One region of the Streptomyces sp. NPDC048338 genome, then DNA from elsewhere that is predicted to be linked to it. Evidence: riboswitches for the same ligand, from Rfam matches in the RefSeq annotation. Region 1 holds a riboswitch; the other holds the start of a gene.

Region 1 (4,199 bases):
CCGGGTCACCATGTGCATCTCCTCGCAGGCCGGCTGCGGGATGAACTGCCCGTTCTGCGCGACCGGGCAGGCCGGCCTCGACCGGAACCTGTCGACCGCCGAGATCGTGCACCAGATCGTCGACGGCATGCGCGCGCTGCGTGACGGCGAGGTGCCCGGCGGGCCCGCGCGGCTGTCCAACATCGTCTTCATGGGCATGGGCGAGCCGCTCGCGAACTACAAGCGCGTCGTCGGCTCCATCCGCCGCCTCACCGACCCCGAGCCGGACGGCCTCGGGCTCTCGCAGCGCGGCATCACCGTGTCCACCGTCGGCCTCGTGCCGGCGATGCTGCGGTTCGCCGACGAGGGCTTCAAGTGCCGTCTCGCCGTCTCGCTGCACGCCCCCGACGACGAACTGCGCGACACGCTGGTGCCCGTCAACACCCGCTGGAAGGTCCGCGAGGTCCTCGACGCCGCCTGGGAGTACGCGGAGAAGTCCGGCCGCCGGATCTCCATCGAGTACGCCCTCATCCGGGACATCAACGACCAGGCCTGGCGGGGCGACCTGCTCGGCCGGCTCCTCAAGGGCAAGCGGGTGCACGTCAACCTCATCCCGCTGAACCCGACGCCCGGATCCAAGTGGACCGCGTCCCGGCCCGAGGACGAGAAGGCGTTCGTCGAGGCCATCGCGTCCCACGGCGTCCCCGTCACCGTCCGTGACACCCGTGGCCAGGAGATCGACGGCGCCTGTGGACAGCTTGCGGCGGCGGAGCGCTGACCTTGTAGCCTGAGCTCGAACACAGATGCATATTCCGACAGGGGAGCGCCACAGCGCTGAGAGTGCGGCACCGTCAGGCCGCAGACCCTCTGAACCTCGCCCAGGTCATTCTGGGTAGGAAGTTCGGTCGTTACTCGAGCTGTTGCGCCCTGCCCGCGCGGCCATGGAACTCCATGGCCGGGCGGGTGGGGCCGCGTCTCTTCCTGGTCACACCCAGGAGGAAATCCAGTGAGCACCAAGAAGATGGCCGCCGCGGCGCTCGTCGCCGCGCTCGGCGTCACCACCCTCGCCGCCTGCGGCGGGTCCGACGGCAAGGACACCGCGAGCACCCCCAAGACGGTGAAGCTCGTCAGCCACGACTCCTTCAACGCCTCCAAGGAGGTCCTGGCGGAGTTCACCCGCCAGACCGGCCTCAAGGTCCAGGTCGTCAAGAGCGGCGACGCCGGCGAGGCCGTCAACAAGGAGATCCTCACCAAGGGCAGCCCGCAGGGCGACGTCTTCTTCGGCGTCGACAACACCCTGCTGTCCCGCGCCCTCGACAACGGCATCTTCGTCCCCTACGAGGCGAAGGGCCTGGACCGGGTCCCGGCCGCGCTCCGCCTCGACAAGGAGAACCGGGTCACCCCGATCGACTCCGGCGACATCTGCGTCAACTACGACAAGGAGTACTTCGCCGACAAGAAGCTCGCGCCCCCGCAGACCTTCGACGACCTGGCGAAGCCCGCCTACAAGGACCTGCTCGTCGTCGAGAACCCCGAGCGCTCCTCCCCGGGCCTCGGCTTCCTGCTCGGCACCGCCGCCCAGTACGGCGACCAGGGCTGGCAGGACTACTGGTCCAAGCTCAAGGCCAACGGCGTCAAGACCGTCGACAGCTGGGAGCTCGCCTACAACCAGGAGTTCTCCGGCTCCGCGGGCGGCCGGAAGGCCAAGGGAGACCGGCCGCTGGTCGTCTCCTACGCCTCCAGCCCGCCCGTCGAGGTGCTCTACTCCGAGCCGCAGCCGGAGACCGCCCCCACCGGCGTCTCCACCGGCACCTGCTTCCGGCAGACCGAGTTCGCCGGCCTGCTCGACGGGGCCAGGAACCCCGAGGGCGGCAAGCTGCTGATCGACTTCCTGATCTCCAAGAAGTTCCAGGACGACATGCCGCTGCAGATGTTCGTGAACCCGGTGGCAGAGGACGCCACCCTGCCCGAGCTCTTCACCAAGCACGGCGTGGTCGTCGACAAGCCGCAGACCATGGCCCCCGAGAAGATCGCGGAGAACCGTGACGAGTGGATCAAGTCGTGGTCCTCGCTCGTTCTGAAGTAGACCGCGAAGCCCGGCGGCGGGACGTGCGCGGGAGCGCGGCGCGGCTCGGCCTGATGGCCGTGCCCGTCGCGTTCTTCGGGCTGTTCTTCGCCTGGCCCGTCGCCTCCATCGTCGAGCGCGGTCTCGGCGGCGACGGCGGCCGGTGGTTCGACGGGTTCGCGCAGACCCTGGGCCGGCCGGAGATCCTCGACGTGCTGTGGTTCACGCTCTGGCAGGCGCTCGCCTCCACCGCGCTGACCCTGCTGATCGCGCTGCCCGGCGCGTACGTCTTCGCGCGCTTCGACTTCCCCGGCAAGGGGGTCCTGCGCGCCGTCGTCACCGTCCCCTTCGTGCTGCCCACCGTCATGGTCGGCACGGCCTTCCTGGCGCTCGTCGGCCGCCGCGGGCTCCTCGACGAGCTGTGGGGCGTCCGCCTGGACAACGGCGTCTGGGCGATCCTCCTGGCCCACGTCTTCTTCAACTACGCCGTCGTCGTCCGGACCGTCGGCGGGCTGTGGGCCCAGCTCGACCCGCGGCAGGAGGAGGCCGCCCGGGTCCTCGGCGCCTCCCGCTGGACCGCCTGGCGGAAGGTGACCCTGCCGGCCCTCGTCCCGGCGGTCGGCGCCGCCGCCCTCATGGTGTTCCTCTTCACCGCCGGGTCCTTCGCCGTCGTCCAGATCCTCGGCGGACCGACGTACTCCACCCTGGAGACGGAGATCTACCGGCAGACGGTCGACCGCTTCGACCTCGGCACGGCCGCCGTGCTCACGATCGTCCAGTTCGTCGCCGTCGGCGCGATCCTCGCCGTGCACGCCCGGACGGTCCGGCGACGGGAGACCGCGCTGCGGCTCGTCGCCCCCGAGCGGACCGCGCGACGCCCCCGGGGCCTCGGCCAGTGGACGCTGTTCGGGGCCGTCCTGCTCTCGATCGCCCTGCTGCTCGTGCTCCCGCTCGCGGTCCTCGTCGAACGGTCCCTCGACACCCCGGAGGGGTACGGGTTCGGCTACTACCGGGCCCTGCAGGAGGTCGACGCCTTCGGCACCTTCCTCGTCCCGCTGACGGACACCCTCGCGAACTCCCTCCAGTACGCCGTCGTCGCCACCGTCATCGCCGTCGTCATCGGCGGACTGGCCGCGGCGGCGCTGACCCGGCGGGCCGGCCGCCTCGTCCGCGGCTTCGACGCGCTGCTGATGCTGCCGCTCGGGGTCTCCGCCGTCACCGTCGGCTTCGGCTTCCTGATCACCCTCGACGAGCCGCCGTTCGACCTGCGGGCCAGCTGGATCCTCGTCCCCCTCGCCCAGGCGCTCGTCGGCGTCCCCTTCGTCGTCCGCACCATGCTGCCCGTGCTGCGCGCGGTGGACGACCGGCTCCGCGAGGCGGCTGCCGTCCTCGGCGCCTCGCCCCTGCGCGCCTGGCGCGAGGTGGACCTGCCGCTGGTGCGCCGCGCCCTGCTCATCGCGGCCGGCTTCGCGTTCGCCGTCTCCCTCGGCGAGTTCGGCGCGACCGTCTTCATCGCCCGCCCCGACCGCCCCACGCTGCCGGTCGCGGTGGCGCGGCTGCTCGGCCGGCCCGGTGAGCTCAACTACGGCCAGGCCATGGCCCTCTCGACGATTCTGATGGTGGTGTGCGCGGTGTCCCTGCTCCTGCTCGAACGGCTGCGCACCGACCGCACCTCCGGGGAGTTCTGATGCTGACCCTCACGGACGCGACCGTACGGTTCGGCGACCGCGCGGTGCTCGACGCGGTGGACCTGGAGGTCGCCGAGCACGAGATCGTGTGCGTGCTCGGGCCGAGCGGCAGCGGGAAGTCCACCCTGCTGCGGGCCGTCGCCGGCCTGCAGGCGCTGGACGCCGGCCGGGTCCTGCTCGGCGGCACCGACCAGGCCGGGGTGCCGGTGCACCGGCGGGGCGTCGGCCTGATGTTCCAGGACCATCAGCTCTTCCCCCAGCGTGACGTCGCCGGCAACGTCTCCTTCGGCCTGCGGATGCACGGCGTCGGCCGGGCCGAACAGCAGGCCCGGGTCGCCGAGTTGCTCGACCTCGTGGGCCTTCCCGGAGCGGGGCGGCGGGCCGTCGCCTCGCTCTCCGGCGGCGAGCAGCAGCGGGTCGCGCTGGCCCGCGCCCTCGCGCCGCGGCCGCGGCTGCTGATGCTCGAC
Region 2 (4,199 bases), on a different contig from region 1:
CAAGCCTGCCATCCCGGGCTGACAGCCGGTAGTCGGGCCCGGTGGAAGTCCCTCCGGATCGGGCCGGATCGGTGAATTCCGGGCACTGGGCGCTAGGGGGTGTCTTGCCGATTCGAGGCCGGCAAGATCGGCAAGACACCCCCTAGACCGCCGCCGCCTTCAGGGGGACGGCCGGGTCGGCCGCGCGGTCCGGGTCGAGCCGGGCGCCCGCCTCGATCAGCTTGCGGCCCTGAGCCAGGTCGCGCGGGCGCCCGACGGCCAGCAGCGCGACGAGCACGCCGTCGCGCAGCCAGAGCACGGACCAGGCGGCGCCGGCCGGGTCGCCGCGGCGGACGAGATCACCGGCGCCGGTGTGGTGGCCGGCGTACTGCACGAAGCGGCCGAACTGCTCGGACCAGAAGTACGGGACCGGGTCGTAGTCCTCGGGGGCGTCGCCGACGATGTCGGCCGCGACCGTGCGCGGGCCCTGCAGGGCGTTGTCCCAGTGGTGGACCAGGAGCCGTTCGCCGTAGCGGGCGGACGGGAAGGAGGCGCAGTCGCCGACGGCGTACACATCGGGCAGCGAGGTGCGCAGCCGCGCGTCGGCGGTGACGGAGCCGCCCGCGTCGAGGGCGATGCCGGAGCCGTCGAGCCAGTCGGTGGCGGGCCGCGCGCCGATGCCGACGACGACCGCGTCGGCGGGCAGGTGCCGGCCGTCGGCGAGGACGACGCGGCCGGGTTCGATCGCCGCCACCCGCGCGTGGGTGAGGAGTTCGGCGCCGCTCTCGGCGTACCACGCGGCCATGGGCGCGGCGACCTCGGCGGGCAGCGCCCCGAACAGCGGCCGCTCGGCGGCCTCGACGACCGTGACGGCGCACCCCGCCTCGCGCGCGGCGGTGGCGAACTCGGCGCCGATCCAGCCCGCGCCGACGACCACGATGTCGTGCCGCTGCTCCAGGACGGGCTTGAGGCGGGCGGCGTCGTCCAGGGTGCGCAGCAGGTGGACCCCGGGAACGCCCTCGGTGCCCGGCAGGGTGACGGGCCGGGCCCCGGTGGCGAGGACGAGGACGTCGTACGGGACGGGGCCGGCCTCGGTGTCGATCTCGTGGTCGGCGGCGCGCAGACCGGTCACGTCCAGGCCGAGGCGCAGTCCGATGCCGAGCGCCTCGAAGTCGACGTCGAAGGCGGAGTCCTCGGCCTTGCCGAGGAGGACCGCCTTGGAGAGCGGCGGCCGGTCGTAGGGCTGGTGCGGCTCGGCGCCGATGAGGGTGACGGGGCCGGTGAAGCCCTGTTCGCGCAGGGCGACGGCGGTCTGCACGCCTGCCATTCCGGCACCCACGACGACCACACGCTGCGATGACTGCTTCTGCTCGCTCACCCGTCCACCTTACGCATCTGACGACCCGTCAGTAAGGGTGGGCCCTGGGACCGGAACGGGGCGGGGGCTAGTCTGGCCGACGTAAAGCACTCGCGGGAGCCCGGACGCACCGGGCTGAGAGGGAGGCTGCGACGGCCTCCGACCGTACGAACCTGATCCGGGTCATGCCGGCGAAGGGAGGGGCTGGACGCCCATGCAGCCACGTTCAGGATCGGACGTCCTCGTCATCGGGGGCGGAATCATCGGCCTGGTCACGGCCTGGCGGACCGCGCTGCGCGGACTGCGCACCGCCGTCGTCGACCCCGAACCGGGCGGCGGGGCCGCCGCCGTGGCGGCGGGCATGCTCGCCGCCGTCACCGAGCTCCACTACGGCGAGGAGACCCTGCTCGGCCTCAACCTCGCCTCCGCGCGCCGCTATCCGGGGTTCGTCGCCGAACTCCAGGACGCCACGGGGCACGATGTCGGCTACCGCGCCTGCGGCACGCTCGCCGTCGCGCTCGACGCCGACGACCGCGCGCACCTGCGGGAACTGCACGCGCTGCAGACCCGCTGCGGCCTGGAGTCGGAGTGGCTCAGCGGGCGCGACTGCCGGCGCCTGGAGCCGATGCTGGCACCGGGCGTGCGGGGCGGGCTGCGGGTCGACGGCGACCACCAGGTCGATCCGCGCCGGCTCGCCGCCGCACTGGTCACCGCCTGCGAACGGGCCGGCGTGATCTTCCACCGGGCCGTCGCGGAACGGCTGACGGTGGCCCGGGACCGGGCCGTGGGCGCGGTGCTCGACGACGGGACGGGGCTCCCCGCGGACCAGGTCGTGCTGGCCGGCGGCAGCCTCAGCGGCCGGCTGGCCGGTGTACCGCACGAGGTCCTGCCGCCCGTACGCCCGGTGAAGGGCCAGGTGCTGCGGCTCACCGTGCCGCCGGCGTACGCCCCGTTCCTGTCCCGGACCGTCCGTGCCGTCGTCCGCGGCAGCCACGTCTACCTGGTGCCGCGCGAGAGCGGCGAGCTCGTCGTCGGCGCGACCAGCGAGGAGCTGGGCTGGGACACGACGGTGACCGCCGGCGGGGTGTACGAGCTGCTGCGCGACGCCCACGAGCTGGTGCCCGGCATCACCGAACTGCCGCTCACCGAGACCCGGGCCGGTCTGCGCCCCGGCTCGCCGGACAACGCGCCGATGCTCGGCCCGAGCGCCCTGCCGGGCCTCCATCTGGCCACCGGCCACTACCGCAACGGAGTGCTGCTCACCCCCGTCACGGGCGACGTCATGGCCGAGGCCCTGGCCACCGGCACGCTGCCGGACGAGGCGCGCCCCTTCACCCCCCGCCGTTTCTCCCCCGCACCCCCGGTGCACGCACGTCAGGAGCAGCCCGCATGAACGTCTCCGTGAACGGGGAGCCGCGCGTGCTCGCCGGCCCCCTTTCCCTCGACGTCCTGGTCGCCACGCTGACCACGGCGCCCGCCGGCGTGGCCGCGGCGGTCAACGAGGCGGTCGTGCCGCGCAGCCGGTGGTCCGCGACCGTCCTCGGCGAGGGGGACCGGGTCGAGGTCCTCACCGCGGTGCAGGGAGGCTGAGCCATGTCCGACGATCTCCTCGTCCTCGGCGGCACGGAGTTCACCTCGCGCCTGATCATGGGCACGGGCGGGGCGCCCAGCCTCGACGCGCTGGAGCGCTCGCTGGTCGCCAGCGGCACCGAACTCACGACGGTCGCGATGCGGCGGCTCGACCCGACGGTCCAGGGCTCGGTGCTGTCCGTCCTGGACCGGCTCGGCATCCGGGTCCTGCCCAACACGGCGGGCTGCTTCACCGCGGGAGAGGCCGTGCTGACGGCCCGGCTCGCCCGCGAGGCGCTGGGCACCGACTGGATCAAGCTGGAGGTCGTCGCCGACGAGCGGACCCTGCTGCCGGACGCGGTGGAACTGCTCGACGCGGCGGAGACCCTGGTCGACGACGGCTTCACGGTGCTGCCGTACACCAACGACGATCCGGTCCTCGCGAAGAAGCTGGAGGACGTCGGGTGCGCGGCGATCATGCCCTTGGGCTCGCCCATCGGCTCCGGGCTCGGGATCCGCAACCCGCACAACTTCTCCCTGATCGTGGAGCGCGCGCAGGTGCCGGTGATCCTGGACGCGGGGGCCGGGACGGCCTCGGACGCGGCGCTCGCGATGGAGCTCGGCTGTGCGGCGGTGATGCTCGCCTCGGCGGTGACCCGGGCGCAGGAGCCGGTGCTGATGGCGGAGGCGATGCGGCACGCCGTGGAGGCGGGCCGGCTGGCCCGGCGGGCGGGCCGCATCCCCCGCCGCCACTTCGCCGAGGCCTCCTCGCCGACCGAGGGCCGCGCGCACCTGGATCCGGAACGCCCGGCGTTCTGACGGCCCGGCGCCGCGGGGGTGGAGCGCCGCCCCCGCGGCCCGCCGGGGACGGGTGTCCCGGGTCCCCGCGCCGTCACAGCTCGGCTGCAGTACGGGCCCGTCCCGGCCACGCGGACCGCGCCGTGCCCCCGGACTCGTAAACTCGGGGCCGTGGACACGACCCTTCAGGACCCTCTCGTCGGGCAGCTGCTCGACGGCCGCTACCGCGTCGACGCGCGCATCGCCGTCGGCGGGATGGCCACGGTCTACCGGGCCGTCGACATCCGGCTCGACCGGGTGCTCGCGCTCAAGGTGATGCACCCGTCGCTCGCCACGGACGCGACCTTCGTCGAGCGGTTCATCCGCGAGGCGAAGTCCGTCGCACGGCTGTCCCACCCGAACGTCGTGGGGGTCTTCGACCAGGGCGCGGACGGCGCGTACGTCTACCTCGCCATGGAGTACGTCGCCGGCTGCACGCTGCGCGACGTCCTGCGCG

The links. Region 1 has a riboswitch for thiamine pyrophosphate ahead of ACGFZF_RS19745 (thiamine ABC transporter substrate binding subunit). Riboswitches for the same ligand answer to the same signal wherever they lie in the genome.
Region 2: it holds a riboswitch for thiamine pyrophosphate, as region 1 does, so the genes downstream of both, thiO (glycine oxidase ThiO) here and ACGFZF_RS19745 (thiamine ABC transporter substrate binding subunit) in region 1, are expected to answer to the same signal.

Annotation. Positions count from the first base shown of each region.
Region 1 is NZ_JBICYQ010000008.1:99,482-103,680, reverse strand. It holds gene rlmN (23S rRNA (adenine(2503)-C(2))-methyltransferase RlmN) at 1-757, shown strand, start outside; TPP riboswitch at 787-896, shown strand; gene ACGFZF_RS19745 (thiamine ABC transporter substrate binding subunit) at 1,001-2,065, shown strand; gene ACGFZF_RS19740 (ABC transporter permease) at 2,119-3,732, shown strand; gene ACGFZF_RS19735 (ABC transporter ATP-binding protein) at 3,732-4,199, shown strand, end outside.
Region 2 is NZ_JBICYQ010000001.1:363,209-367,407, forward strand. It holds gene ACGFZF_RS01685 (NAD(P)/FAD-dependent oxidoreductase) at 143-1,306, opposite strand; TPP riboswitch at 1,440-1,553, shown strand; gene thiO (glycine oxidase ThiO) at 1,551-2,729, shown strand; gene thiS (sulfur carrier protein ThiS) at 2,726-2,926, shown strand; gene ACGFZF_RS01700 (thiazole synthase) at 2,930-3,724, shown strand; gene pknB (Stk1 family PASTA domain-containing Ser/Thr kinase) at 3,875-4,199, shown strand, end outside.